3 regions of the Bacillus sp. NPDC094077 genome follow, and region 1 is predicted to be linked to each of the others. Evidence: riboswitches for the same ligand, from Rfam matches in the RefSeq annotation. Region 1 holds a riboswitch; each other region holds the start of a gene.

Region 1 (10,815 bases):
TCCGAGAATATTACCAGAACTACTCGGTTCTTTTTTACTAGAGCATCCTAACGTTCGATTCCAGCAATTTCTCGCGTCTACTCCTTCTATGAAACGACAACTAGATAATATAGAAATTGATTTTTGTATCTCCTCGGTGCCGATTGAAGGCGAGGAAATTGTTTGGGAGCCACTTATTACAGAAGAAATTTTCTTAGTCGTTCCTTCAGGACATCGGTTATCTAGCCGCGAAAGTATACATCTGCATGAAGTAAGGGACGAACCGTTTATTAGTATGAACACTGGTTACGGATTTCGGCACTTAACAGATGAATTTTGTAAAGAAGCTGGTTTCACTCCACATATCGCTTTTGAAGTAGATGAACCAACCGTTATTAGCGATCTCATTAAGCAAGGTCTCGGCGTCGCATTTGTCCCAAGTTTAACTTTATTAAAAAACTCTACTTTAGCATCAAATAAGTTACGTATTATTGAACCTAATTGCGAGCGAACCATCGGCTTAAGTTGGTCGAAGAAACGTTACTTATCAAAAACCGCCCAGCAATTCCGTGAATTTGTGATTGATTACTTCTCCAATATTAGGACGTAAAATTATATCAACGATTTTTTCAATATATCGACGTTTCGACAAGGAATATCGATTTAACACAAATAGAAGGTGCCATCCCTATAAGGTGGCACCTTCTATTTGTTACGCTTCTCTAATTCCATTTCAGCTAAAAGCGGTAGTACGTTATCGAAAATATGCGTATTATTATTTTCGCCTGTCACGTATCCACCATAATATCTACTAAATACATTATCATTTCGGAATGTGGCCATATGATCATACAATTCCTTCGCAAACTTTGTATCACCTGTTTGTAGTACGTACAAAATCGTTAATCCGTAAGCGGCTGGCGATTCATAATTCACAGCTCGTTTTCCCGTTTCTAAATGATAACGACCGTATAATTTTCCATCCTCTTGGAATTTTTTCTTTATGAATTCCAAATATGCATCTGATGAAAGACCGCCTAAACTACGATGATATGCAACATACGATTGATCAATAAGATTCACTTCTTGATCGTACGTAAATGTACCATCTTCTTTATACTCTTTCGGGAATGCCCAGCCACGCCTTGGATAATCAGCTAAAAACTGAACTACTTCTTGATACTGCTGAGCAGAAACTTTTCCGTACTTTTTCATATAAGAAAATGCATGTGGATTTATGTATGATGTTGTTGCAAAATTATTTTGTTTACCTGCATCTGCATCATAATAATCAACGTAATAATTATCTTTCTTATTATAACGAAGTACAGCATCACTCAATTGATCTGCAAGGTTTTTATAGCGATCTTCCTTATACATTTCATAAGCACGATATAATTGTTCTATAATACGAAGATCATCTATAAGTGCATTTGTAGCTGACTGCATTTCTCCCTTTTCAGAAATTTTCCATAAAACGATACAATCCTTATGTACAAAGTTATTTTGAATAACCTTTACTTGCTCATCAAATAACGCTTGGTCATCTTTATCCAGTGTATATTGTAACCATAGTCCTGCCGATTCTGATAAAGCTTCACGGCCTTTCGCTTCCCCCGTACCTGCCTTTGTATCTGCTAAACGATATGTGGCAAGCGTCCCATTTTCATTCACCATATGTCTTAAAATAAAATGTTCCGTACGGTTTCCTTGTAAAGCTGACCAATACACAATTCCACCTAAAGCAAGTAAGAGAATAACTCCAACCCCTATATAGAAACGTTTCCGCAAACTTTTCACCTCCCTAATAAGGCTAACCTTAATTTTACCAGAACATACGTAAATTAAAAAAAGACAATCTAATAGATTGTCTCCCGCGCTTCTATCCCTCACAAGCCTCTTTAGAAGGTCTATATAGCGATTCCACAAGTCGATCATATTCACGACGCGTAATTTCTTTATTGTACAACTTTAATAATAAATCTCTATGCTCTTTTGAAAATGCCATCTTTTTAATGACTTCAGGATACATAAAACACCCTCTCCATTTCACATAAACTTCTTTCTTCCATAAAATAGAACTTATGTTCGCATAAAAGATTATAAAAGATTCCTTACTAAAAAACAAACAAAATATGATCAAATATTAATTTCTACCTATTCTAAATATTCAAACACAATATTACCATATTCACTTTTTAAATACACATATATTTTTGGCAGTTTTTTGAATAAATCTTCCAATTCAATCAGAAAATAATGGCAAAAAAGAAGAGGAGTATACATATGGATACCGTAACATTAGCAAGAGCATTTTTTGGTTCTTCATTAGCATTCCACATTATCTTTGCGACACTTGGAGTCGGGCTTTCATTGATGATTTTTATAAGTGAAATACTGTATCACTGGAAGAAAGATTCCGACTATGCCATTATGGCGAAAAGATGGACAAAGGCGTTTGCCATCCTTCTCGGTGTAGCCATTCCAACTGGAACAATTGTTGGTGTGCAAATCTCACTTCTTTGGCCTGGTTTCGCCAAAATTGTTGGGCAAGTTATTTCTGTTCCCTTTCAAATTGAGATTTTCGCCTTCTTTTTAGAAGCTTTATTCATGTCCATTTACGTATATGCAGCTGATAAACTACCTCCATTTATGAGATTAATCTCTCTCTTTTTCGTTATGATTGGTGCCACGGCATCCGCCGTGCTTATTACATCAGCAAATACGTGGATGAATACACCAGCAGGCTTTTCAATGGGACCAGATGGCTCAGTCTTTAACGTCGATCCGTGGAAAGCTTTCTTTAATCCGAGCTTTGGCACTAGCGCATTCCACGTCGTTATTACAGCCTATGCAACCGGAGCTGCTGTCATTGCTTCTATCGCTGGATTCAAATTATTAAAGAAGAATGTAAGTACACGTGAAATTGCTTACCACAAAAAAGGATTGCTGCTAGGACTTGTCGTGACATTTATTACAGGTGCTACGATGTGGCTTTCGGGACACGAATCGGCGATTGCCTTACATAAGCATTCACCTGAAAAACTTGCATCTGCTGAAGCTTTATTTGAAACGACATCACATGCACCGTTATCACTCGGCGGGGTTGTGGATCCTAACACTCTCGAACTAAACTATGCACTGGAAATTCCGAACATGCTTAGCTTATTAGTGGGACTAGACCCTAGCACTGTCGTAAAAGGGCTAAAGGAATTTCCGCAAGAAACATGGCCACCATTTTATACACATACACTGTTCAACTTAATGGTCGGCACCGCTGCCTTTACCTTTGCAGTTGCAGCAATTGCTCTCTTATATTGGTACTTTATTTACCGAAAAAAAGGCACGGAATTACCGAAATGGCTTCTTTGGGGTGCTGCCGCATGTGGACCAGTTATGATGCTCGGTATTGAATTCGGATGGATTTTCAGCTGTAGCGGTCGTCAACCGTGGACAATTTATGGTATGCAACGTACAGTCGATGCTTCTACACGCGCTGATTTCGTCGGTCCTTTATTTATTCTATTCATCATTTTATATATCGGACTTGCTATTTTAACAGTCTTTGTACTACGGACATTCTTTAAGAGACATCCGTTAAAGAATGATTTACATCACCAAGGAGGCGATTCTCGTGCATGAGGAAAGTATTGCAATTATCATCTTATGGGCTCTTATTTTCGTATACAGTATATTAGGGTCCATTGATTTTGGAGCGGGTTTTTGGGGCATGGTATACGCGAAACATCCAACACTCGCTGCCAAGCTTGCCAATCGATACTTATCACCAACTTGGGAAGTAACAAATACGTTTCTTGTCTTTGTCGTGGTCGCTTTTCTCGGCTTCTTTCCAAAAGCTGCTTTTACTCTCGCCACAGTGATGTTCGTACCAGTTATGTTAATTTTAGTACTTATTGCGATTCGCAGTACATTTATGGTATTTGCTTACTCCCTGCCAAAGTACCAGCACCTCCTGCGGATTATTTCAGGCATTACGGGGCTCTTAATTCCAGCCCTATTAATTACCGTTTTACCTGTTACAGAGGGAGCCTATATTACAATGTCTGAAGGAAAAGAAGTCCTCCTTTACGGAAAGCTTCTTTCTAGCCCTGTTATCTATTGTTATATGCTCTTTGGACTAACCTCGGAACTCTTTCTATCATCTCTCTTCCTTGCTGATTTTGCTAGAGAACAAAGTTCAGAAGATACGTATAAAATTTATAGAAGAAATGCCATTATCCTTGGACCTGCAACGCTCGTTACTGCGATTATCGCCCTCGTTGTAATGGATCCAGAAACACACTGGCTTATGCAAGGGCTAGTAAAGCAATTCCCATGGTTTACAGTTTCTATCGCTTTATTCATTATCGGGTACTCTTCTCTTTGGTGGACAAACAAGAAGTACAGTACACTAGGATATCCTCGTATTGCCGTTTTAGCTGTCATCGCTCAATATGCATTTGCAAGCTACGCTTACGGTGTTGCACATTTACCATATATTATTTATCCTGACGTAACTGTATTTACAAGCTTTACGACGCCCGAAACATTCTATGCACTACTGATTCTATATGCAATTGGAATCGCAATTTTACTTCCTGGATTTATTTTCTTCTGGAATTTATTCTTGAAGGATCGAACTTTTTTGAAGGAAAAATAATAAAGTGGGAAGTCTATTCCAAAAGACATTTTGGGATAGGCTTCTCTTATTATTCTTTGTCATGTTTTGTCGGTAAATCGATATATTTCAAAAATCGCTGATATATTTTGAGTTGCGGTCAATATTCAAATAACCGCTAATATAAATTTCATTTACTATTTTCCCGTTCTCCCAAAAATTTATAGACGCCTCTCACAATAGTTATTCCACTACTAGAGACACTTTTCCCATAGCTTAAAAAACACATATTCACTTTATTCCATTATCCGTCTAGTTCTTCTTATTTTCCGCCGAATATACTAACTTGAGACAAGCTACATTTGTTCAAGAAAAAATAGAAAGGTAGGCAAAATATGAGCATTGAAATATGGATTACTATTATTGTATTCTTCTTAACGATGATTGTTATCTTTTGGCGGCCCCGTGGCTTAAACGAAGCGTGGCCAGCAGCAATCGGCGCTGGTATTATCCTAATTACTGGCCTTGTATCAAAGCCAGACGTCATGGACATTATCAGTAAAATCGGAGGTGCCTCCATAACGATATTAGCGACCATCGTTATGGCAGTTATATTAGAAAGCTTCGGCTTCTTCCATTGGGCTGCAGCAAAACTCGCAAATCTAGCGAAAGGTTCCGGCCACCGCCTATACTGGTACATTCAATTACTATGTTTCCTTATGACTCTTTTATTTAATAATGACGGTAGTATTTTAATTACAACTCCAATTTTAATTCTACTTCTGAAAAACCTTCAATTAAAACCTCATCAACAAATCCCTTATTTATTAAGTGGTGCTTTAATCGCTACTGCATCTAGTGCACCAATTGGTGTAAGTAATATCGTAAACTTAATTGCATTAAACATCGTCCATATGACTCTTTATATGCATACTGCTATGATGTTTGTACCTGCAACATTAGGGTTATTGTTTATGTCATGGCTCATGTATACAGTTTTAAAGAAAAAACTCCCAAAAAAATTACCTGTTTCTTCATATGATATTGAAGAAATTTTCTTCACGAAAAACTTCCATCCGTTAAAAGGAAAAAACTCTGTTGATACGAAACAAAAACGTACAAGATTCATGTTAAAAGTATTAGGTTTCGTCTTCCTTATGCGCTGTCTTCTGTTCGTTGCATCCTTCTTATCTATCCCAATCGAAATTGTTGCAGTACTCGGTTCCCTCGTTCTCCTCATCTGGAGATGGTACTACTTACGAACAAACCCTATCGATATTTTGAAAAAGACACCGTGGCATATTTTAATTTTCGCCTTCTCTATGTACGTCATTATTTACGGACTCCACAACGCAGGGTTAACAGCCGCACTTGTGCAATGGCTCGAGCCAGTTGTAAGTCAGCATTTACTCTATGCTAGCTTTGCAATGGGCGGACTTGTATCCATCCTCTCTAACGTCTTCAATAACCACCCTGCACTTATGATTGGTACAATTACATTAACAGAAATGGGACTAGACCCAGTCACATTAAAAACAATCTACCTCGCAAACATTATTGGTAGTGACATCGGTTCACTATTATTACCAATCGGTACGTTAGCTTCCCTCATCTGGATGTATATTCTGAAACAAAACAAAATTAAAGTAAAATGGAAAGATTATTTAAGTGTATCTCTCATCGTTATTCCTCTCACAACAGTCGTCACATTATTCCTCTTATACTACTGGGTACACCTCTTCTTTGCCTTATAAAGAAAACAGAAGCCCTCTTTGCTACCGTCTTAGCAAAGGGGGCTTCTTCTATATTTAAGTTAGGTACTACAGTGTGATCAATCGAGTAAAGAGGTGTAACGTGTTATTGGTATAAATGACTACCAGTGTCTTTAAATTCTTTCGCTTTCTCTTTCATTCCTTTTTCAATTGCTTCTGTCGTTTCTAAATCATTTTCTTTCGCATATTCACGAATATCGTGTGAAATTCTCATACTACAAAACTTCGGCCCACACATGGAACAGAAATGAGCCGTTTTCGCTCCTTCTGCTGGTAATGTTTCATCATGATACTCCATCGCGCGTTCAGGATCTAAAGATAAATTAAATTGATCGCGCCAGCGGAATTCAAAGCGTGCTTTTGAAAGTGCATCATCACGCTGATGAGCCGTTTTATGACCTTTCGCAAGATCAGCCGCATGCGCTGCAATTTTGTACGTAATAACACCTTCACGAACATCATCTTTATTCGGTAAACCTAAATGTTCTTTCGGTGTTACATAACAAAGCATCGCAGTTCCAAACCAACCAATCATCGCAGCCCCAATTGCAGATGTAATATGGTCATAACCTGGTGCAATATCTGTCGTTAACGGTCCAAGTGTATAGAACGGCGCACCCTGACAAATATCAAGTTCTTTCTCCATATTCTCTTTAATTAAGTGCATCGGTACATGACCGGGTCCTTCAATCATAACTTGCACATCATGTTTCCAAGCAATTTTCGTCAATTCACCAAGTGTCTCAAGCTCAGAGAACTGCGCTTCATCATTTGCATCTGCAATCGAACCTGGACGTAATCCATCTCCAAGAGAGAACGATACATCGTACTGTTTCATAATTTCACAAATCTCTTCAAAATGAGTATATAGGAAGTTTTCTTTATGATGGAATAAACACCACTGCGCCATAATTGACCCCCCGCGCGAAACGATACCTGTCGTCCGCTTTGCAGTAATTGGAATGTAGCGAAGTAATACACCAGCGTGAATGGTAAAATAATCAACACCTTGCTCCGCTTGCTCAATTAACGTATCACGATATACTTCCCACGTTAAATCTTCTGCAATTCCGTTTACTTTTTCAAGCGCTTGATAAATTGGCACTGTTCCAACTGGTACAGGTGCATTACGAATGATCCACTCACGCGTCGTATGAATGTTTTTACCTGTAGATAAATCCATAATCGTATCTGCACCCCAGCGCGTTGCCCACGTCATCTTCTCTACTTCTTCTGCAATCGAAGAAGATACAGCAGAGTTTCCGATATTTGCATTTACCTTCACGTGGAAGTTACGTCCGATAATCATCGGTTCTGCTTCCGGATGATTAATATTCGCTGGTAAAATGGCACGACCTTCCGCAATTTCCTTACGAACAAACTCAGGCTCTACCCCTTCACGAATTGCAACATATTCCATCTCAGACGTAATCATACCGTTACGTGCATAATGCATTTGCGTAACGTTTCCCCCTTGCTTCGCTCTAAGCGGCTTACGATCCATTTGTGGGAAAACAGGTGTATGTTTCGAAGCCACTTTTACACCGTCATCCTCTGGTTTCACTTCACGCCCTTCGTATGCTTCTACATCTCCGCGCTCAACGATCCAAGAGTGACGCGGCGTCGGAATCCCCTTTTCCAGCTCCACTTTATACGCGGGATCCGTATAAGGACCACTCGTATCATATACACGAATCGGCGGATTCGAAACACCATTTGTATCACTTTGTTCAATCTCACGCATCGGCACTTTCATACCTTCACGTGGTCCATCCACATACACTTTCTTACTCCCTGGTAAACTCGATTTCAATTCGATTTGCTCAGCTGAAACAGACTGTTTCATAACCTTTATTGCCCCCCTGTACGTGACAAGGACGAGATATGGCCAGCGCATGCCAAAATAAAAAGAGCCAGGTCCATAAAAAAATAAGGACCTGGCTCATAAAGACATCATTATGTAAAGCCGTTAACTTCCCTACGCTGGTACGAGCCAGATCAGGTCCAAAGGGTTAAGAAGTTCACGCGCTTCTCTCTCAGCCTACGCATACGTTAGGCACCCCTAGTTTATCACTGATTTAATTTTCAATACTTTCCAATCATACACGATAATCTGAAAAATGGAAAGGTTATTTCTTTTTCAATTACGGAATCATCCAAGTTAAATAATAAGCCTGCACATACGTCATAATTCCAACAATTATAACGAAGAATAAACTATGTTTCACCGTAAAGCGGAACAGATCCGATTCTTTTCCCGCAAGTCCAACTGCCGCACAAGCGATCGCAATCGATTGTGGAGAAATCATTTTACCCGTTACACCACCTGTTGTATTTGCCGCAACGAGAAGTACTTCAGATACACCAACTTGCTGTGCTGTAATTGCTTGTAAATTCGAGAACAATGCGTTCGCTGACGTATCAGATCCAGTTAAGAATACGCCAATCCACCCTAAGAATGGTGAGAAGAACGGGAATAGTGCGCCGGTTCCTGCTAACGCTAACGCTAATGTAGAAGATAAACCAGAATAGTTTGCAATAAATGCGAATCCTAATACGAATCCAATTGATAGAATTGGCATTTTTAATTCATTTAACGTTTCTTTAAATGTCACTACTGCGTCTTTTGCACTCATCTTCAAAATAAAGATAGAAATGATACACGCAATTAAAATTGCTGTTCCAGTCGCTGATAAAATATCTAATTTCAGAACTGCCTCATAAGGCGTTGGTTTATTTACAATTGGCTCTGCTTTCATGACTAAATTGTGCAAGCCTGGAATTTCAAACTTAAATACGAGACTCTCTAAAGCGCCTCCTGGAGCGAATAATGCTTTAAAAAAGTTTTGACTCCAAATCACAACCATCACCGTTAAAATAATGAACGGAGACCATGCTTTCACTACTTTTCCTACCGTTAGCTTTGGCATAGATGTCGTTGTTGCTGCTACTTCACTATTTGCTTGTTTAGATTGATAAATCTCTTTCGGCTGCCATACTTTTAAGAACAGTGATAAACTTACTAAACTTACAAGTGCTGATGTAATATCCGGAAGTTCTGGCCCTAAGAATGTCGCTGTAATGAACTGCGTAATTGCAAACGAACTACCCGCTACGAGTAAAGCAGGCCACGTCTGTCTTACCCCTTTAAATCCATCCATTAAAAATACGATAAAGAACGGAACAAATAATGATAGAAACGGTAATTGATGCCCTGCCATTTGTCCAATTTTATGTGGATCAATACCTGTTACTTGTCCAGCAACTGTAATTGGAATTCCCATCGCTCCGAACGCTACCGGTGCAGTATTTGCGATTAAACAAAGACCTGCTGCATATAAAGGATTTAACCCAAGACCTGCAAGAAGCGCTGCCGTGATTGCTACTGGTGCACCAAATCCTGCTGCTCCTTCTAAAAACGCTCCGAATGAAAATCCAATTAAAATAACGAGTAAACGATGATCGTTTGTAATAGATAATACAGACGCACGAATCACATCGAATTGACCTGTTTTTACAGAAATTTTATATAAAAATACCGACATAATGATAATCCAAGCAATTGGCCATAATCCGTATAAGAAACCGTATCCGGTTGCTGCCATTGCCATCGTGAACGGCATTTTATAAGCGAATAATGCTACTAAAATTGTAAGTACAACTGTAATAAGTCCTGCCACATACCCCTTCATACGGAAAACTGCTAAAGCCAAGAAAAAAAAGATGATCGGAATAAGTGCGACTGCTGCCGAAATCCAAATGTTACCGAACGGATCGTAAACTTGTGTCCATGTGTTCATTGTTCTCTCCCCCTAAAGAATCCCCTTTTAAATAAATATCACCTTATCAATAGACTATCAGGTCATCATACCTTTAAGCCTAAAAATAAAAAACGTTTAAGAAAACGTTTTCAATAACTTTCATTTATACTTTATCACAACCATTTCCCTTACAAAAGATTTTTTTGAAAATTTTATTATTTAATATAAAAATCTTACAAAAACGTCACGTTCTTGTAATGTTCATCGATAGTAAGCTTACCAAAATTATTGCATAATAATAAGTATAACAACTGACATTATTCATGAGGTGATATATATGAACGGAAACAAAATACTAGCTGCTTTATCATACTTTAGTGTACTATTTGCCCCTATCTTATTCCCTATTATCGTTTGGATTGTGGGCGATTCTGAAACGAAACCACATGCAAAACGTGCGTTATGGACACACATCATCCCAAGTATCGCTACATTGATTGGCGTAATTATTGTAGGAATCATGGGTATCGGATCTGACCAGCCAGATGTAACACTTGGAATTGGAGCAATGATTGTTTTATGTATTTGCGGAATCATTAGCTTATACTACTTCATTTGGAACATCGTAAAAGGTATTAAAGTACTGAAAGCTTAATTTTAAACAAACGTTTAATTAAAAAAGGAC
Region 2 (10,815 bases), on a different contig from region 1:
AATGAAGCGACTAAAAATGCTTCAGCTCAATTAGGAGATTTCTTAGCAACATATGATTCAGAAATCGTTCCAAACTTTAATGAGGCAATTGAACGTACGAAACGTATGTCTAAAAATACATCTCAAATTTTAAGCGATGCAAACAAAAAGCTTCCAGATGTTAAAAAATTACTAGAAGATTCATCAAAAGGCTTAGTAGATGGTAAAACGAAATTAGCAGACATTAAAGCTGAAATGCCAGAGACTGAGAAAAAGATTAAAGAATTAGCAGATAAAATTCGTGATTTTGAATCAGAAGAGGATTTAAAAGATATCATACGCTTACTGAAGAACGATGTTGAAAAGCAAAGTGATTACTTTGCGAATCCAGTAAATTTAAAAGAGAATAAATTATTTGCGATGCCGAACTACGGTTCAGCGATGTCACCATTCTATACAGTGCTTGCATTATGGGTAGGCGCATTATTAATGGTTTCGTTATTAACGGTAGAAGTACACGAAGAGGGCGCAAATTATAAGAGTCATGAAATTTACTTCGGACGTTTATTAACATTCTTAACGATAGGTCTTTCACAAGCATTTATCGTATCAATGGGAGATATCTTCTTACTCGGTACGTACGTAGTTGATAAGTTCTGGTTTGTGTTATTTAGTTTATTTATTGGTGGAGTCTTCGTTTGTATCGTATACTCACTCGTTTCTATTTTCGGAAACGTTGGGAAATCGATGGCGATTATTTTACTTGTACTACAAGTAGCAGGATCGGGCGGAACATTCCCAATTCAAATGACACCGGCGTTCTTCCAAGCAATTTATCCGTTTTTACCATTCACATATGCAATTAGTGCAATTCGTGAAACCGTTGGCGGAATGCTTTGGGATATAGTAACAAGAGATTTACTTGTACTAAGTGCTTTCGTAGTAGTTATGGTTGTTGCTGCGTTATTACTGAAAACACCAATTAACAAATCAAGTGAAAAATTCGTTGAGAATGCAAAAGGAAGTAAAATCATTCATTAATAAAAAGGTTCCTACCGATAGAGGTAGGAACCTTTTTGGTTAATCAAATTTTAATTTCTTTAATGCTTCTGCGAACGGGTTGTTTAATGGTTCTTCTTCTTTTTTCTGTTGTTTCATATATTTTTGAACGTCGCGTTTATCAGCTTTGTTTCCAGATTCTTTTTTACGTCTTTCTTGGAATGTAGATAATTTCTCGCGATAGCCACATTTACATGCGAAAATTTGGCCAGCACCTTCCCCACGTAATTCTAGTTTCTTCTTACATTGCGGACAGCGAGCATTTGTTGTACGAGATACATTTTTACGATGACCGCATTCACGGTCTTGGCAAACGAGCATTTTTCCTTTTTTACCGTTTACCTCTAGCATCGGTTTACCGCAATCTGGACAAGACTTCGTTGAAATGTTGTCATGCTTATATTTTTTATCGCTCGATTTAATTTCAGCAACGATTTCTTTCGTATAGTTCTTCATTTCCGAAATGAATACTTCTTTCTTTAATTTTCCTTTTGCAATTGCCTCGAGTTTTTGTTCCCATTCCCCAGTTAGTGTAGGCGATTTTAACTCTTCGGGTACTAAATCAAGTAACTGACGCCCTTTTGATGTAATGTGAATATCTTTACCACGTTTTTCAATTAAGAATGAATTAAAGAGTTTGTCGATAATATCTGCACGTGTCGCTACAGTACCTAATCCACCCGTTGATTTTAACGTATCAGCAAGTTGTTTATTTTGCGTATCCATGTATTTTGTAGGATTCTCCATGGCTGAAAGTAAAGTTGCTTCGTTAAATCTTGCAGGTGGCTTTGTTTGACCTGATGTTTGCATAATTAGTTTTATAGTTAATGTATCGCCTTTTTCAATGCGAGGTAACATTTGTTCTTTTACATCATCCGTTACATCATCATCTTCAAAATGGTTTTCATATACTTCTTTCCAACCAGCGTGCAAAATTGTTTTTCCGCGTGCAATGAATGTTTCATTACCAACTTTTGTACGTAACGTTAGTTGTTCGTATTCGAATGCTGGGAATAAAACAGCTAAGAAACGTTTTACAACTAAATCATAAATTTTACGTTCTTTATCTGTGAAAGCTGAGAAGTTAACGTATCCTTCTGTTGGGATAATCGCATGATGGTCGCTTACTTTACTATCATCAACAAATGATTTATTAGATTTGATTGGCTTTTGTAACACTTTATGCGCTAAAGGACGGTATTCTCCGACGCCACACGCTTTTAGACGTTCTGGAAGTGTTCCAACGATATCAGATGAAATGTAGCGTGAATCTGTACGAGGATACGTTAGCACTTTATGTTGTTCATATAACTTCTGCATAATGTTTAATGTTTCCTTAGCAGAGTAACCAAACTTTTTATTTGCATCACGTTGCAATTCAGTTAAATCGTAAAGACCAGGAGAGAATGACTTCTTCTGTTTTTTATCAATTTCCACAACAGTGGCATTTTGTTTATCTAGATTTTTTACAATACCATCAATTTTTTCTTTATTAAAACTACGGCTATTACCGTTTGCATCTTGCCAAGTAAGTTTTAACTTATCGGTTGTTTGCGCTTCGATGCCGTAGTAAGTTTGTGCTTTGAAGTTCTTTATTTCATCCTCACGGCTAGCGATCATAGCAACAGTAGGGGTTTGTACACGGCCGCAATTTAACTGGGCATTAAAGCGAGTCGTTAAAGCGCGAGTTGCATTAAGACCGATATACCAGTCAGCTTCTGAACGTGCAACTGCTGAAGCGTATAAATTGTCATAGGCTTTACCTGGTTTTAAATTTGCAAAACCATCTTTAATTGCTTTATCGGTTACAGAAGAAATCCATAAACGTTTGATTGGTTTATTTAGCTTAACTTTATCGATAATCCAACGAGCAACCAATTCCCCTTCACGTCCAGCGTCTGTTGCTACAATGATTTCATTTACATCTTTTCTAAGTAGCTGACTTTTTACAGCATTAAATTGTTTACCAGTTTGTTTAATAATCGTTAATTTCAAACGTTCTGGTAGCATTGGTAAATCTTCTAAATTCCACTTTTTATATTTCACATCATAGCTTTCTGGATCTGCTAATGTAACGAGATGACCTAAAGCCCAAGTTACAATATATTTATTTCCTTCAAGATAACCGTTCCCTTTTTTATCACACTTCAGTACGCGAGCAATATCTCGTGCAACGGAAGGTTTTTCAGCGATTACAACGCTTTTTACCATATTTAAAACATCCTTTCAAATTTCCATACGTTAAATATAGCATACATTTTCTTGAGATTCAGTCGCGCTCAAAGTTTGAATGATTTTTGACGAAATGAACGAGTGTGATTTACAAATACAAATAAAAGATTGATATAAATATCAGATTTTAAAGTGTATGCGTTGACATCGTAAATGAATTTCATTATCATTAAAGAAGGTTACCAAAATATTGCCAAAATAATATGTAAGAAATTTGAATTATACATATTAAAACTGTTTTTAATTGATAATGAAATTCAATTTTAATGGTAAAAGGTGAAGAGAGGTTAAACCAAGAGAGTTATGATCTCTATCATTCTATAAATAGACGAGGGGGAAAGATGATAGGATTATAATCTGTTTGAAATCAAATGATGGCGACAGAACATAATCTGCACCATGATGAGACTATGAAAAAAAGATACTTATTTATTATGCTTATTGTTTTATCAGTTGCTTCTATTTTCATTGGTGTAAAAGATGTTAGTTTGAATGATATTTTGCATTGGGATCAAGATAAAATGCAAATCATATTTTTAAGTAGGCTACCTCGTTTAATTAGTATCGTTGTTGCTGGTGTTAGCTTAAGTATAAGTGGGTTAATTATGCAGCAATTAAGTAGAAATAAATTTGTATCGCCGACAACAGCCGGTACGATGGATAGTGCGAAATTAGGGGTGCTTGTATCATTGATGTTGTTTACAACAGCAAGTCCTCTTGAAAAAATGTTTATTGCATTTATTTTTGCACTAGCAGGTACATTTTTATTTATGGAAATTTTAAAGCGAATTAAGTTTAAGGATGCCATATTCATCCCGCTTGTTGGGATTATGTTTGGAAATATTATTAGTTCCATTACAACATTTTTTGCTTATAAATACGACTTAATTCAAAATATCAATTCATGGCTACAAGGTGATTTTTCAATGATTATGAAAGGGAGATACGAGATTTTATATTTCAGTATTCCGCTTGTAATTATCGCATTTTTATATGCGAATCGTTTTACCGTTGCTGGAATGGGAGAGGACTTTGCAGCGAATTTAGGAATGAATTATAAGAGAGTGCTAAATCTTGGACTCGTGATCGTTTCTTTAATCTCTGCATTAGTTGTTTTAACGGTTGGAATGATTCCATTCTTAGGACTGATTATTCCAAACATCGTTTCTATCTATCGCGGGGACAATTTGAAAAATAGTTTGCCTCATACTGCCTTATTAGGAGCAGTTTTTGTACTAGCTTGCGATATACTCGGCAGAGTCGTCATTTATCCGTACGAGATTTCTATTGGTTTAACAGTAGGAGTAATCGGAAGCGGAATCTTCCTTTATTTATTGATGAGGAGAAACGCATATGCAGCATAGAAAACCGAAGAATTATAAGTTGATGTTAGCAATCCTTGCCATTTTAGCTGTAGTGTCCGTTGTAATCTTTTTGTTCATTAATTTAAATATGAACACATTAGAGTATGCGTTACCAAGAAGAGCGAAAAAAGTGCTAGCAATGGTAATAACGGGCGGAGCAATCGCATTTTCGTCTATGCTTTTCCAAACAGTTAGTAATAACCGGATCTTAACACCGAGTGTTATCGGTTTAGATTCACTTTATATGTTCGTACAAACTGTTGTTGTATTTGTATTTGGATCGCAACATTTTGCAATGATGAATACAAATGTAAATTTTCTTATATCAGTAAGTGCAATGGTGATTTTTTCACTATTTCTCTATAAATTTCTATTTAAAAGAGAAGGAAGTAATATATATTTCTTACTCTTAATCGGATTAATATTTGGGACATTCTTTCAAAGTTTATCGTCCTTTATGCAAGTACTTATTGATCCAAATGAATTTCAAATTGTGCAAGGAAAGATGTTTGCAAGCGTCAATAACGTGAAAACAGAGTTACTGACAGTGTCTATTATTGGAATTGTATTAGTTATTGCCTACATATATAAAGAGTTGAAATTGCTAGATGTATTATCGCTCGGAAGAGAAGAGGCAATTAACCTAGGCGTAGATTATGACAAAGTCGTAAAAAAACTTTTAATTGCAATCGCAATTTTAGTCTCTATTTCTACGGCGTTAGTTGGACCAATTACGTTTTTAGGATTACTGGTAGTCAATGTTGCACGTGAATTCTTGTATACATATAAGCACAAATATTTAATTATAGGTTCTATCTTTATTAGTATTATCGCCTTAGTAGGTGGACAATTGATTGTTGAGAGAGTGTTCGAATTTAACACGACTTTAAGTGTCATTGTTAACTTCGTCGGTGGTGTGTACTTCATTTATCTTCTATTAAAGGAGAGCAAGTCATGGTAGAAGTAAGAAATATATCAAAGCAATATGGTAATAAAAATGTTGTTGAAAATGTTTCTATTAAAATAGCAAAAGGAAAGATCACATCTTTTATCGGACCAAATGGTGCTGGGAAAAGTACGGTTCTTTCTATGATCAGTAGATTACTAAAAAAAGACGCTGGTGAAATTTATATCGAAGATAAAGAAATTGGTGAGTGGAATAGTAATGATCTTGCTAAAAAAATCTCTATTTTAAAGCAAACGAATCATATAAATTTAAGACTTACTATTCGCGAATTAGTTAGCTTCGGTAGATTTCCTTACTCACAAGGTAATTTAACGCCAGAAGATTGGCAACACATTGAAGAAGCTATCCGCTATATGGAGCTAGAGGATATAGAGCATAAATACTTAGATCAACTAAGTGGTGGACAGAGGCAAAGAGCTTATATCGCAATGGTAATTGCTCAAAATACGGAGTACATTTTGTTAGATGAGCCACTTAACAACTTGGATATGAAGCACTCTGTACAAATTATGAAAGTGCTGAGACGCCTTGTTGAGGAACTTGGAAAAACAGTTATTATCGTAATTCATGATATAAATTTTGCTTCTTGTTATTCAGACCGTATTGTCGCTTTAAAGGACGGGAAGGTCATGAAAGAAGGTCCAACAAATGAAATCATTGATAAAGCTGTTTTAAAAGATATTTATGATATGGACATCCATATAGAAGAGATATCTGGCAATAACATTTGTATTTACTTTTCATAAGAGGAAGTTATTTTTGATAGTGTAAATGTCCTATCGATTTAAATAATTTTAAAAATTTTATTGAGGTGATTGAAGTGAAGAAATTAGCGATGCTATTATTAACTTTCATGCTTGCTATCGTCGCTGTGGCGTGTAGCAATAATGGTTCTGACAAAAAGACAGAAGCTAGTGAAAGTAAAGCAAAAGAAATTACAATTAAGCATAAATTAGGTGAAACGAAAGTTAAAACAAACCCTAAAAATGTTGTAGTATTTGACTTCGGTTCATTAGATACGTTAGATAAATTAGGTGTGGAAGTAGCCGGTGTGCCACAAAAAAGTGTTCCTAAGTACCTTTCTAAATACGCAGATAAAAAGTATAAAAATGTTGGTGGTTTAAAAGAACCAGACTTTGAAAAAATTAATGAGCTTAACCCAGATTTAATTATTATTTCTGGAAGACAAGCTGATTCGTATAAAGAATTTGAAAAAATCGCTCCAACAATTTACGTAGAACAAGATACAAAAGATTACATGAAATCATTTAAAGAAAACACAGAAATGTTAGCAAAAATCTTCGGTAAAGAAGATGCAGCGAAAAAAGAAATTGCAGCAGTTGAAAAAGACGTTGCAGCATTAAATGAAAAAGCTACGAAAAGCGATAAAAAAGGTTTGATCCTTCTTGCGAATGATGGTCAAGTAAGTGCATACGGTCCACAATCTCGCTTCGGTATTATTCACGATGTATTTGGTGTAAAACCTGTTGACACAGAACTTAAAGCAGATACACATGGTAATAAAGTTTCATTCGAATATATTCTTGAGAAAAACCCAGATTACATCTTTGTAGTAGATAGAGGCGCTGTTGTTGGCGGGAAATCTTCTGCAAAACAAGTTGTTGAAAACGAAATCGTTAGCAAAACAAACGCTGCGAAAAATGGTAATGTAGTTTACCTTGATGCGAACTACTGGTACCTATCTGGTGGCGGACTTGAGTCTGTATCAGAAATGGTTAAAGAAGTATCAAAAGGTCTAAAATAATCATATAAAAAGAGTGATAGGATGAACATCCTATCACTCTTTTTATATGGGAAGGTAAAGAACTTGTTATTTTACTAGAATGAGAGTAGACTTTGAAGTAGATGAATAATAAACACATGGGAGTTTGTGGATGCAAACTGAGAGTATGACTAATCCGTCATTGACCATTTGAACCTGTTGGATAATGCCAGCGTAGGGAGAGTGTAAAAGCACATGTTCAGGCACTTTGCGTACGCGCAAAGTGCCTTTTTGTGTATCTCCCATCATTATAGTTAGGAGATGAAATGGATGAATATGAAAGAAATTAGTAAAGTAGTGGATTTGGTGAGAGAATCTAATCCGCTCGTTCATAATATTACAAATGTTGTGGTTACAAATTTTACAGCGAACGGTTTGTTAGCACTAGGAGCATCACCTGTAATGGCGTATGCAAAAGAAGAAGTAGCAGAAATGGCTAGCATTGCTGGAGCGCTAGTATTAAATATGGGAACACTTCGTCCTGAAGAAGTAGAAGCGATGTTACTTGCTGGTAAATCAGCAAATACGAACAATGTACCAGTATTGTTTGATCCAGTTGGCGCAGGAGCAACCTCTTACCGAACAGAAGTTGCGAGACATATTCCAGCTGAAATAGATTTAGCAATAATTCGTGGAAATGCAGCTGAAATAGCTAACGTTATTAATGAGAGATGGGAAATTAAAGGGGTGGACGCTGGTACTGGAAATGGCAATGTTGTAAGTATTGCCAAACAGGCAGCAGACGAATTAAATACAGTTGCGGTGATTACTGGAAAAGAAGATGTTGTTACAGATGGAGAGCAAACTGTTCTTATTCGGAATGGTCATCCTATTTTAACAAAGGTTACGGGAACGGGTTGTTTATTAACTTCTGTAATAGGAGCATTTGTAGCGGTGGAAAAAGATTATGTAAAGGCAGCGGTGGCCGCATTAACATTTTATGGGGTGGCTGCGGAACTAGCAGCGGCTAAAACAGTAGAAAAAGGGCCTGGTAGTTTCCAAATCGAATTTTTAAATCAGTTAGCAAATACCACTTCAGGTGATATTGAGAAATATGGAAAGATTGAAGAGTTAGGGTAAGAGGGAGTGAAAGAAATGGCACGTATTGAAACAGATAAAATGTCAAAGTTATTACAAGTGTATTTTATTATGGGAAGTAATAACTGTACGAAGGATCCATTAGCTGTATTGAAAGAAGCGTTAGATGGTGGGGTGACGCTTTTTCAATTTCGTGAAAAGGGAGAAGGGGCTTTAATCGGAGAGCAGCGTCTACAATTTGCAAAAGAGGTGCAAGCACTCTGTAGGAAATATGGTGTACCGTTTATTGTAAATGACGATGTTGAACTAGCCATCAAATTAGATGCAGATGGTGTACATGTTGGACAAGAGGATGAGAAGATTACTGCTGTTCGTGAAAAAATGGGTAATAAAATTATTGGTGTATCTGCTCATACAATTGAAGAAGCTCGTTTTGCAATTGAAAATGGTGCAGATTATTTAGGTGTTGGCCCTATTTTCCCAACGAATACGAAAAAAGATACAAAAGCTGTGCAAGGAACGAAAGGTTTAGCTTACTTTAGAGAACAAGGAATTACGATACCGATTGTTGGTATTGGTGGAATTACGATTGAAAATACTGCTTCCGTTATAGAAGCAGGTGCGGATGGAGTTTCGGTTATTTCTGCAATTAGCTTAGCAGAATCTGCGTATGAAAGTACGAAGCGATTAGCTGAGGAAGTAAATAAGGGTTTGTAGATAAAAGACCATGTAGTATGAAAATACTGCGTGGTCTTTTGTCGTATAAAACAAAATATGCCGCTTAAACTAGTATGTATAAACATATACTGTTTTGGAGGCGAAGGCATGATTGTATTTCAGGATATTATAGCTGCTTATGAGAAAATGAAGGGCATTGTACATATGACACCATTAGATTATTCAAGTACATTTAGTGAATTATCACAGAATGAAGTGTATTTAAAGCTTGAGAATTTACAAAAGACAGGCTCTTTTAAAGTACGTGGTTCTTATAATAAAATGGTTTCTCTTGAGAAAGGTGATCTAGAAAATGGTGTTGTTGCGGCATCTGCTGGAAATCATGCGCAAGGGGTTGCTTATTCTAGTAATATGCTTAGTATTCCTTGTACGATTGTGATGCCAAAAGGTGCTCCGTTAAGTAAGGTGCTTGCAACAAAAAGGTATGGTGCTCGTGTAGAATTACAAGGTGATGTATTTGATGATGCATTAGCTTATGCACTAGATTTAAAGGAGAAGACAGGAGCGAAATTTGTACATCCATTTGATGATGAAGCAGTAATTGCTGGTCAAGGTACAGTTGGTCTGGAAATATTACAACAGCTAGAAGATGTAGAAGCTGTTATCTGTCCTATTGGAGGTGGGGGATTAATTGCAGGGGTTGCGATGGCAATTAAAGAACAAAAGCCATCAGTAAAAATATACGGTGTACAGACACTTGCTTGTCCGGGAATGAAACAATCACTTGAGGAAAAGAAGGTAATAACAGTAGAGTCGGCGCCAACTATGGCGGATGGAATCGCGGTTAAAAGGCCAGGTGATTTAACTTTTGAACTTGTACAACGTTATGTAGATGATGTATTTTGTGTAGATGAAATGGAAATCGCACGAACGATGTTAATGCTTCTTGAACGGAATAAATTGTTGGTTGAAGGATCTGGTGCGAGCTCATTAGCTTCTTTGCTTTATCATAAAATCCCAATAAGAGAAAAAAAGGTCGTATCCGTACTAAGTGGTGGAAATGTCGATGTAAACTTTATTTCTCGTATTATTGAGCATGGAATGGTTGAAGCAGGACGCTTCATTCACATTGCGACAATGATTAAAGATAAGCCAGGATATTTGCAACATTTACTCGAGATTGTAACAAGTTTTGAAGCGAATGTATTAAATATACATTTAGAACGGATTGGTACAAAGGTATTTCCAGGATATGCGCAATTGCACTTATCATTAGAAACGAAAGATAGAAATCATATTGAAGAAATATTGAGTGGTTTGAAAAAGAAAGGATATGCTGTAGAAGTTATTGATTGAAAAAATTTAAACAAACGTTTGATTAAAAAGCACAAACCTTTTAAAGATGCAGGTTTGTGCTTTTTCTTTAAAACATAATGGAAATTAAGAGCATTCCAATTCCGATAGAAGTGAATGTTGCAATCAGACCAGGAATCATAAAGCTATGATTTAAAACGTATTTACCGATACCTGTTGTACCAGTACGGTCGAAGTTAATGGCAGCAACGATTGTTCCATAGTTTGGAATGAAGAAGTATCCGTTTACTGCAGGGAACATCGCAATTAGTAATGCCGGCGGAATACCAAGAGATAGTCCAAGTGGCATTAAAGCACGAACTGTTGCTGCTTGGCTGTACAGTAAAATAGATAGAATGAAT
Region 3 (10,815 bases), on a different contig from region 1:
TTTGTAGTCGTTCTCATTTTTCTAGCTTCGTTCTATTATTCAAAACAAATTGCAAGACCATTACTAATAATAAATGATACAACGAAAAAAATAGCACATTTAGATTTCACAGAAAAAATTCCGGTTACTTCAAAAGATGAAATTGGTGATTTATCAAAAAATATTAATACGCTATCGAACAAACTACATTCGCATATTGGACAGCTAGAACAAGATATTGAAAAGGAAAGAAAATTAGAAAATACGCGGAAAGAATTTATTTCGGGTGTTTCACATGAATTAAAAACACCGTTAAGTATTATGAAAAGCTGCATTTCTATTTTAAAAGATGGAGTAGCTGAACATAAAAAAGAATACTATTTTCAAGCGATGGAGCGAGAAGTAGACAAAATGGATACTTTAATTTTGGATATGCTTGAGTTAGCTAAATTTGAGTCAGGCACATATAAAATGAAAAAGGATGCGTTTTATATTGATACAGTAATTGAGGATATATGTGAACACCTTTCTGTGGAAATAGAGAAAAAAGAACTTCGTGTTCATAAAAATATATGTTCATTTGAAGTGATTGCAAATCAAAATCGGATTGAACAAGTCATCGTGAACTTCATTACAAATGCCATACGCTATACGCCAAATAAAGAAGATATTATGATTTCTACAATAGATGAGAAGGATCGTATCAAAGTGTGTATTGAAAATAAAGGTACTCACATTGAAGAAGAGCAATTAGATAAAATTTGGGATCGTTTTTATCGCGTGGATGCAGCTCGTCAGCGTTCACAAGGTGGAACGGGTCTTGGGCTTGCCATTTCTAAAAATATTTTAGAACTGCACGATGCTGAATATGGGGTAAAGAATACAGAAGATGGTGTGTTATTTTACTTCTACTTACCGAAAAAAGCGTAGACAATGCATGCTACGCTTTTTTTAAGTTATTTTCATATTATCTTTACCTAATCTTTATTTTTAAACGATATAATTTGGTTAGAAAATGAGGTTATGTAAGGAGTCGATGAACCGTGCATAGCAATTGGCTAGGTATAATGGTATTTATTTTCTTTTGCGCATTTATTGTTTTTTTAATTGATATTACGATATAAAAAAAAGAGCGCTTATTAAGCGCCCTTTTTGTTTGAATTTAGTTGATAAGCACCAATGCTCTTGAATAAGCGTGGTGAAGTGATAAATAAAAATATAAGTAAAACTGTACATAAAATAAAAGAACCAATCATTGTGCTACCGTTTACGATTAATGAATATAGTACAGCTGATTGACCTTTTGGTGCGTATTGTCCCCAGAAAATAATACCAGCAATAAAATGACAGAAATAGCGAGCAAAGCTACCAACAAATGTAGCGAGGATAATATAAACAAGGACTTTCTTACCTTGGTCTTGTTTTGATGAAGGTTTATCTTTACGGCTACCTAAACTTGATTGTTCTTCGCTATTTTCATTGGATGTTAAAAGTGCTTTTTGAATTGGACGATAGAATAAACCAGCAAATCCGATAAAAGCAAAGGCAATGAAATACTCAATGAATGCTTGAACAGGTGTTAAAATATAGGCATCTCCTACGACAATTTGTAATAGCCCCCAAACTAAACCACCTAAGAAAGCCGATTTAAAGCCCCAGCGGTATGCGATAATAAAAATAGGAATCATAGCAAATGAAATGGAACCGCCTGTTGGAAGTTTAATTGATAATGGTAAAATATCGATAATCAAGGCGAAGGCTGCAAAAATTGCAGATTCGATCATCGCTTGTAAATTGGTGTTACGCATGTTGTCTCCCCCTAAATCCAAGTTACACAAAAAAGAACATTATCATAGGAGGATACGAAATACGTAAATAAAAAAGAGGTATGTATTTCGGACGTTTGCACAATCCCTGCGTTAGCATTAACTAACAGGTTCGAAGGGTCGGAACGAAGTGTTCCCTCTCAGCGGCAAGGCTCCCCCTGTGATAACGAGATTCTTTATTTGCTATTGTTTATTGTAAGCGAAATGGATGAGAATGGCAAATGAATCTGGTATGACAATTATTGAAATATAATTGTAGCGAAATGTTAATAAATATGAAGCAAAAAGGTATAGTACAAGAGAAATAGAGTATGGTATAATTTTTTTGAAAATAATTATCATTCTCTTCTGAGGGGGAAGGTTATGAGCTTAGTAGATATTAAAATTGGTGAGAAAGTGTTAGTACAAAGTATTCAGTCGCTAGATAATTTACTAAAGAGAAGACTGGCTGCTTTCGGTCTCGCGGAAGGAAGCGAACTTCGCCTGAAACAGAAAGCGATGTTTAAAGGTCCTTGTACATTGGAGTGTCGTGGACAGCTAATTAGTATTCGTCATTGTGACGCGAAAATGATAAAGGTGGAATTAGCGTGAATAAGGTTGCTTTGCTAGGGAATCCGAATACAGGGAAAACATCATTATTTAATGCGCTCACTGGTTCTTATGAATATGTAGGGAACTGGAGCGGTGTAACAGTAGAAAAGAAGGTTGGTAAATTAAAAGGTAAGCAAGGAACATTAATTGATTTACCAGGCGTTTATGATTTAAATCCAGTTTCACGTGATGAAGGTGTCGTTACGAATTTTCTACTAACAGACGAATTTCATCATATGTTAAATATAGTGGATTCTTCGCAATTTGAGCGAAATATGCATTTAACATTACAATTACTTGAATTTGGTAAGCCAGTTTCAATTGGTTTAAATATGATTGATGTGGCAAAGCAAAGAGGAATTGTTATTAATGTAAAACGATTATCAGAAATATTAGGAGTAACAGTCGTTCCTGTCGTTGCAAGAAGCGGAAAGGGCTGTGAAGAATTACTTGCTACTCTTCATGAAGAGAAGCAAAAAGAGAAAAAACCATTCATAATTTCATATGGTGTACAAATGGATGAAGGGATTGGAGAGGTAATCGCTCTTTTAGAGACAGCGAATTATGAGCATCCAAGATGGTTAGCCCTTCAATTTTTAAGTAATAACGAAGTAGTAGAAAAAGAAATGAAAGCATTACCAATTTATAAGGAACTTATAGCCATTCGATCTCGTTTAGAAGGAAAACTTGATTGTACGTTGGAGGAGCATATTTACAAAACTCGTGAAGCGTATATTGAAAAGTTAAAAACAAATGTAATTCAGCATGAGAAAGAAGGAAAAATTCCTTTTTCGGAAACAATCGATAAGTTAATTACACATAAAATTTTAGGACTTCCAATCTTTTTAGCAGTTATGTTTTTTATTTTTCAAGTTACGTTTACGTGGATTGGTACACCTTTATCTGATATGCTTGATGGATTTTTTGGTGGACAGCTTACTGATTGGGTTACAGCTGGTCTCGCAAGTGTTGGGGCTTCTGACTTTATTCAAGCGCTCGTTACAGAAGGTATTATTGCTGGTGTAGGTGCGGTATTAGTATTCGTTCCACAAATCTTTGCACTATTCTTCTTCATTTCATTATTAGAAGACTCAGGATATATGGCGCGAATTGCAGTTGTTATGGATAGAATTATGGAGTTTTTCGGCTTAAACGGAAAAGCATTTATCCCGATGATTATCGGCTTTGGATGTAACGTTCCAGGTATTATGGCAGCGAGAACGATTGAACAGGAGAAAGAACGTTTACTTACAATTTTAGTAACACCATTTATGTCTTGTTCAGCACGTTTACCTGTATATGCATTATTTGCGGGAGTGTTCTTCCCTCATAGTCAGGCGACTGTTGTGTTCTCTTTATATGTTGCAGGTATTGTTCTTGCGTTACTCGTTACAAAAATTATGTCCCTTACTATTTTAAAAGCGGAAAAATCTATTTTTGTAATTGAACTACCTCCTTACCGTGTGCCACAAGCGAAAACACTATGGCTGAGCACGTGGGAGAAAGGTAAAGGATTTGTTCGTAAAGCAGGTACATTTATCTTCGGTGGTTCTGTTGTCATTTGGTTATTAAACTATGCAGGCCCATCAGGATTCGGTGTTGATATGGGAGACAGTTTCTTAGCGATGATTGGTGGTTTTATCGCTCCACTATTTGCACCGCTCGGCTTTGGAACTTGGCAAGCTGGGGCATCCCTTTTAACAGGATTTTTAGCGAAAGAAGTTGTCGTTTCAACAATGGCGATTATTTATGCGGTTAAAGAAGATGTGCTAGGAAATGTAATGGGGGCACATTATACAGCGTTATCAGCGTACGCATTTATGTTCTTTGTTTTATTATATGTTCCGTGCTTAGCGACAGTAGCTGTTATTAGACGCGAAACAGGATCGGTGAAATGGACAATTTTCTCTGTCGTTTATCCACTTGTTGTTGCTTATGTATTAACGCTCATTATATACCAAGGTGGATCCTTACTCGGATTCTAGAAGGAGATGTATTACAATGATGGTCAATATTATAATTGGAGCTATCATTTTTGGTTATGCAGCATATACGTTAGTTAATTTTGCAAAGAGAAGTAAAAAAGGAAAATGCGCAGCATGTTCTTTAAATAAATCATGTCAGTCACAAACTTGTAGTCCAGACATGGAGCAAGTTGCTCATAAATAGGAAAAGGCTTTGCGAATTTCGCAAAGCTTTTTTATTTACTTTTTAATTGTAACAAGTTGAGCTGCTTCTACACCATTTTTTCCAGGGAATTCTTTACTAGGGTCTTTATCGAACTTTAGTACACCTACAGATTTTTCTTCACCTTTTACATTCCCGTAAGTTGCATCGTCAACAATTGCGAACATGTCTGCATATGCGCGGCCACTTCCGATAATTGTGTTACCTTCATATTTTAATTTTGCACCATCAAGTGTAGCATTCTCTACTTTTTCTTTTGCGAATAATACACCTTGCTCTGCTGTTACAGCTGGTAATTTATCAATTGCTTTTGTGTCGTCATTTTTATCAACTTTTCTAAGTAGTTCTTTCTTAACAAGTTCTTCGCCAGTTTTTTTATCCATTACAAGAACCTTTTTATCTTCAAGTGTTGTAAGTTTCATTTTATACATATCTTTTTCTTTTACTTCTTTTTTATTTTTATCCGCAATTTGCCCTACTTGCTCTTCTGATCCATACAGTACAAAGCCATTTGCCTTTTCTCCTAATAAAGAACAACCTGATAATGCTCCAAATGAAATAGCCGCTGCTAATCCGATTCCTACTAATTTTTTCATGGTGATTTCTCCTTTTTGTCTGTTATATAGTAAATACAGTTTTTGTATTAGTGTTTACATGTGGAGAAGCTTGTTTGTTGCTTCTGTTATTAGTGTATAAGAAATATCGAAACGCAACTATCGAATTAGCTTACAGTAACATTACACTTATGTAATTTAGTGAAGGTACACAAAAACAATTCAATTTTAAAGAGAAATAATGAGAATATATTAGGAATACAATATTATATCTGGAATGTCATATTATATTGACTATATTTTGGAAATAACATGTAAGGACATCTTAGTTTTGTTATAATAAACACATAGGCTGTAAAAATGAATATTCTTTACTGTAAGGGGAGATTTTTAGGTTTTCCAAGTAGTGAATTTGAAATATGAGGTATATCATAGGAGGAATTTGGATGTCTGTATTTAAACGATTACGAGATTTAACAATGTCAAATGTGTATTCATTAATTGAAAAAGCGGAAGATCCAGTTAAGATGACGGATCAATATTTACGCGATATGCAAGCTGATGTACAAGAAGCTGAGAAAAGTGTAGCAGCTCAAATCGCACTTGAGAAGAAGTTTAAATTATTATTTGAAGAGCAAGAAGCACTTGTGAAAAAGCGTGAAGAGCAAGCTCATATGGCTGTTCAAGCGAATAATTTAGATCTTGCGCGCCGTGCATTAGAAGAAAAACAAAGTGCAGAGCAAAAGATGAATGAATATAAAGCAAGCTATGAGCAAAACAAAGCAGCTGCTGATAATCTTCGTGCGAAGTTAGAAGAAATGCGTAAGCAATTAACAGAGCTGAAAAATAAACGTGAAACACTTGTAGCACGTGTAAATGCAGCGAAAGCACAAAAAAATATTAATCAGGCGATGTCTGGATTCGATTCAAATTCAGCAAAAGCTGGTTTAAGCCGTATGGAAGAGAAAGCTCTTCAATTAGAGGCTGAGGCAGAAGCAAGCGGTGAAGTTTACAAAAAAGAAAAGTCATTAGATGATGAATTCGCAAGCTTAAACAAAAATTCTGCTGTTGACGATGAATTAGCCCGTATTATGAAGCAGTATGAGAAATAATATAGAATAGAGACAAATGAACCGACATGTCTAAACAAATTCATGTCGGTTTTCTATTACCCCGCTATTTGCCGGCAGTAAGACTCCCACCTCAATATTTTGTGAAAGCAGAGAGGTTGGTGGGAGATCGACTGCCCATAAATGCCCGATTGGTGTGGGTTAATAATCAGTAGGGGATGGAAAACTCCCCACTGATTAAAGTTTCACTTTATATTTAGAGGAGGTTTTGCAATGACATGGATGAATGTAGTAGCTATGCTTGTATGGACTGGAGCGAGTGCAGTACTATTATTTGCAATTATGTGGGTTGATTCGATTTTTACAAAATACAATGATTTAAAAGAAATAAAAAACGGGAATACAGCTGTAACAACTCGCTTCGTTATGAAATTATTTGCGCAAGGTTATATTTTATCCCAATCGATTACGAAAGCGAATGATTTATGGCAAGCACTTCTTGCATCGGCAGTGTCTTTCGTTATTTTATTAGTTGTAGAAATGTTTATTGAATTCGTATTAAAGAAAGTGTCTGGTCTTGATTTAGAAGAAGGTACGAAAGAAGGCAGTGTTGCGCATGCGATGTTAGCTGGATCATTACATATTGTTGGTGCACTTATTTTAGGTGCTTGTTTATAAAGAGAAAAGGAGGGGTAGATCATGAGTTTATTTAAACGAATCAAAAATATAATGAAAAGCCCAGAGCCACCGAAACCAGAAAAGAGTCTTTTAACGTTAGCTCCTGGCGATATGATTGAAGTTTCGTTAGTTATGTATGAATTAACAGGGAAAACGAGTATGCATTCGCGTAAGGAAATTGTTTTAACATTGCAGGACGGGAAAGATATTCGTTATTTAAAAATTGAAGACCGTGAAAATACGTATTACAAATTATATACACCGATTGATGGTCGTTTAGATTCAATTGATGAAATTCCGACGACAATTGAAATGGATGATACCGAGTACCATATGGAAGAACAATATAATGGACGTGTTGTTGTGATGGGGAAAACACCATTCTCTGCCTCAGAGGAACAGTACATATGGGAATTCCAATCAGATAACCGTAAATTATTACGTATTGAATGGCAAAATGGTCGCACAATGATGTATGAGGGAGAAGCAATTATTCCTGCTGATGTACAAATTATAAGAGCAACATAAGGGGGGCGTAATCATGTCAAACCGATTGTTTACCATGATTAAATCGTTCGTGATCCCTATACTTGCTATCGTTACATTACTTGTTATTGCTGGTTATGCCTTATCAGGCTGTCAAGGTGGACAGACGAAGTCGATTCAAGATCGTTATCCACTTGAATCTGTCGCAAAGGAAGGTAAACAAGAATCTTACGTGTATAGGGCCGCCAATCGGTCTGTTCCTGAGGTAGCAAAGGAACTCATTAATGAAAGAGAACCGAAGCAAGCATCTAAAGAAGACGAAAATCAAATGTTCCTCGTTTATTCTGATAAGATTTATAATCTGCAAAAGGATAAAGAGAAACCATCTGATACGTTAATTGAAATAAGTAATAAAGAATTTGTCCGTCAAAATTACCAACCGTCATTCCTGCAAGGATATATTATGGGGAGTATATTAAACGATATATTCGGTTCAAGGAAATCATCATACGGCGATTATCGCGGATATAATGACAGACAAAATCATAAACCGGTTATTCCGGAAAGACCACCTACGAAAGAAGAAAAGAAAACTCCGCCTCCAATTACGAAGGAAGGAAAAGGGTCTATCATTAAGCGAGGAGATAATGTAGATTCGAAATCATCAGTAGGTGATAAGGGAAGTATTACTGAAAAGGGAAGTAATACGACGCCTCCACCTTCTACCGGAAGCAAAGGAACAATCACGAAAAATCCAGGTGGTTCAAGCGGATCAGATGTGAAGCCAAAATCATCTATTAAAACGCCGCCAAAGAATACATCTCCCCCGAAAACAAGGGTTGGTGGTTCAGGGAAAATTACGAAAAGAAGATAGTGTAGGGGCCGAGAAGCAGAATTTGCTTTTCGGTCTTTTTATTATGGAAATTAATTCCTCATAACTGGTGCAATTAATTTATAAGGAGGGATTAGTATGACTATGTATAAAAGGTTTAGTACAATTATGTTCCTCGCCTTATTTGTAAATCTGCTTATTAGTACAACGATGAAATTTCACTTTGCAGTAGGTATTCTATGGATAGTATATGCATGTACTCTATTTCTGTATATTCCGCTTCGTTTTCAACATGAAGTGACCGCCTTTCAAAAATACGTAGAATGGATTAAGAGTGGAGGAAGATGGGGGGAGTGAAAATATATCAGCGATTTTTAGAATATATCGTTCACAACTCAAATTATATCGGCGATTTTTAAAATATATCGATTTATCGACAAATACCGACAACGGTAGCAACCTAATAATAAAACGAGGCTGTTCCAAATTTTCTTTTGGAACAGCCTCGTTTGTTATAACTATTAATGAATATCATGTTTCTTGAAATTACCGCCTTTTACTTCTGCTACGTCATAAACTGTAATAAAGGCATTTGGATCAATTTCCTGAATAAGTTCTTTCATTTTACTTTCTTCTAAACGGTTAATTACACAAGAAATTTCTTTAAATTTCTCTCTTGAATAACCACCATAAACTTCATTGTATGTTGCGCTTCGGCCTAAACGATCGCGAATGGTTTCTACCATTAATTCAGGCTCTTTCGTAATAATTTTAAATGTTTTTGATCCACTTAAACCTACTTCAACGATATGAATCACTTTTGAAGCGATAAAGTAAGCAATTGCCGAAAGGATTGCTCCTTGAAGACCGAACACTGTTGATACGAAAATAAATACGAACATGTTTAGGAATAAGATAAGGTCACTCGTTCCAAAAGGTAATTTACGAGAAAGTAATACAGCTAGCATATCGATTCCATCTAATGCGCCACCGTTACGTAATGCTAGTCCCATACCAAAACCGATAATAATACCACCAACAACAGTAACTAAAAGTGTATCGCCTTCAATAATTGTTGGTACTCCGTGCATGAGAACGGTACCTACTGCTAGTGAAGCGATACCGATAATGGAATAAACTGCAAAGCTTTTACCAATTTGCTTATATCCTAACCAAACGAAAGGAATGTTAATAACTGCGATTAAAAGTCCTAATGGTAATCCAAATAATCTGGAGCTAACGATACTTAAACCCGTCACACCACCGTCTGATACGTTATTTGGAATTAAGACAGCTTCTAATCCGTACGCTGTAATAAATGCCCCAATAATAATCATCAAAGCTTTTAAAGCGATTTTTAGCTTATTGGGCTTGTTTTTGGTAATTTTCTTCATGTAATGTCCTCGTTTCAAACTAATTTCTTATTTGTTACATCATTCACATCTAAATTTCATTTTAACATTTTATTTGAAAAAATTCTCCTTTAATGGATGTATGCAGGGAATATTATCACCATATCGTTTTTAAAATATTTTTGAAATGAGTATAAGAAATCCCATCCTTTCAAAGGATGGGAGGTTATTAAGAAAATATAAAACTAAGTACGGACACGAATAAAGCGAACCCTAAAATCGTTCCGCAAACTTTCATATGACGTTTACGTCCCATCACAACGATTGCGACATATTCACGAATCATTGCGTTAGGCCAGTAATAAAATGCAGTTTTTGATCCAATTCCTTGGCTATTAAGACCAGCTTGTCTTGCATATATGCCAGCGCGGAAAAGGTGGAAATTATTCGTTGTAAAAATACTTCTATACTTCCCTTCTGGCTTTAAAGAATCCATAATTTCTTTAGAAAACAACATATTTTGATATGTGTTTACAGATCGATTTTCTTGCACTGTATGTTCAAGGGGAATTCCTTTTTCAACAGCGTACTTTTGCATTGCTTCTGCTTCTGGAAGGCCTTCATCTGGACCTTGTCCACCAGAGAAAATGATTATTGGCGGTGTAGTAACAGCTGCTTGTTTCCAATAAAAGTCGATAGCTTTATTAATACGACTTGCAAGTAAAGGTGGTACTTTATCATTAATTAAGCCGCTACCAAGAACGATGATGAAATCTTGATTACGCCTCGGTCTGTTAAATTGGTATAAAAAATAAGCGGTTAAGAAGTTAGATAAGTGTATAAAGAAATATACGCTTATAAGAGAAATACCAGCGAAAATAGGCTGGAAATGTGATGAGAACAAACTTGCTGGACTTATAATAGGAAGTAACATAAAGAATAAAATCCCTAAAGCAGCAATGAGTGTTAAACAGTTAGTGAAACGTCTTCCTTCTCGTTTCATTAAAATTCTAGCATTAAGAAATAACCCAAACATTAAAGCAACAATACCAAAGGGAAGCATAAGGATAAGTGCTAAAATAGGTAAACTTATAATGTAGTGTAGGGCATCACTACCTGAGTCATAAGATGCGATAATACAAAAAAGAAGGAAAAAGCAGAAAAAGGCATTAAATAAAAAGCCATTTATTATTTTTCGTGGATCCTTTAAATACGAGATAAGAAAAATAATAAACAATATAAGAGGAATAATTCCGAAAT

What was found. Region 1 has a riboswitch for thiamine pyrophosphate ahead of thiC (phosphomethylpyrimidine synthase ThiC). Riboswitches for the same ligand answer to the same signal wherever they lie in the genome.
Region 2: another riboswitch for thiamine pyrophosphate. It lies ahead of thiM (hydroxyethylthiazole kinase); the one in region 1 lies ahead of thiC (phosphomethylpyrimidine synthase ThiC).
Region 3: another riboswitch for thiamine pyrophosphate. It lies ahead of thiT (energy-coupled thiamine transporter ThiT); the one in region 1 lies ahead of thiC (phosphomethylpyrimidine synthase ThiC).

Annotation. Positions count from the first base shown of each region.
Region 1 covers NZ_JBNNUF010000004.1:139,657-150,471, reverse strand. The annotation lists gene ACQKNR_RS12495 (LysR family transcriptional regulator) at 1-589, shown strand, start outside; gene ACQKNR_RS12490 (transcriptional regulator) at 685-1,770, opposite strand; gene ACQKNR_RS12485 (hypothetical protein) at 1,862-2,011, opposite strand; gene cydA (cytochrome ubiquinol oxidase subunit I) at 2,266-3,621, shown strand; gene ACQKNR_RS12475 (cytochrome d ubiquinol oxidase subunit II) at 3,614-4,639, shown strand; gene ACQKNR_RS12470 (arsenic transporter) at 4,993-6,351, shown strand; gene thiC (phosphomethylpyrimidine synthase ThiC) at 6,455-8,215, opposite strand; TPP riboswitch at 8,328-8,443, opposite strand; gene lldP (L-lactate permease) at 8,514-10,169, opposite strand; gene ACQKNR_RS12455 (DUF4870 domain-containing protein) at 10,468-10,785, shown strand.
Region 2 covers NZ_JBNNUF010000009.1:105,818-116,632, reverse strand. The annotation lists gene ACQKNR_RS20480 (YhgE/Pip family protein) at 1-1,020, shown strand, start outside; gene topB (DNA topoisomerase III) at 1,060-3,249, opposite strand; gene ACQKNR_RS20470 (ABC transporter permease) at 3,681-4,634, shown strand; gene ACQKNR_RS20465 (iron chelate uptake ABC transporter family permease subunit) at 4,624-5,595, shown strand; gene ACQKNR_RS20460 (ABC transporter ATP-binding protein) at 5,589-6,347, shown strand; gene ACQKNR_RS20455 (siderophore ABC transporter substrate-binding protein) at 6,422-7,366, shown strand; TPP riboswitch at 7,473-7,582, shown strand; gene thiM (hydroxyethylthiazole kinase) at 7,655-8,464, shown strand; gene thiE (thiamine phosphate synthase) at 8,480-9,139, shown strand; gene ilvA (threonine ammonia-lyase) at 9,248-10,456, shown strand; gene ACQKNR_RS20435 (anaerobic C4-dicarboxylate transporter family protein) at 10,524-10,815, opposite strand, start outside.
Region 3 covers NZ_JBNNUF010000005.1:57,776-68,590, forward strand. The annotation lists gene ACQKNR_RS14385 (sensor histidine kinase) at 1-909, shown strand, start outside; gene thiT (energy-coupled thiamine transporter ThiT) at 1,119-1,787, opposite strand; TPP riboswitch at 1,873-1,974, opposite strand; gene ACQKNR_RS14395 (FeoA family protein) at 2,169-2,396, shown strand; gene feoB (ferrous iron transport protein B) at 2,393-4,381, shown strand; gene ACQKNR_RS14405 (FeoB-associated Cys-rich membrane protein) at 4,398-4,565, shown strand; gene ACQKNR_RS14410 (lipoprotein BA_5634 family protein) at 4,601-5,179, opposite strand; gene ACQKNR_RS14415 (PspA/IM30 family protein) at 5,584-6,249, shown strand; gene ACQKNR_RS14420 (DUF350 domain-containing protein) at 6,481-6,885, shown strand; gene ACQKNR_RS14425 (DUF4178 domain-containing protein) at 6,907-7,413, shown strand; gene ACQKNR_RS14430 (DUF4247 domain-containing protein) at 7,427-8,245, shown strand; gene ACQKNR_RS14435 (hypothetical protein) at 8,342-8,560, shown strand; gene ACQKNR_RS14440 (YitT family protein) at 8,725-9,597, opposite strand; gene ACQKNR_RS14445 (YdcF family protein) at 9,785-10,815, opposite strand, start outside.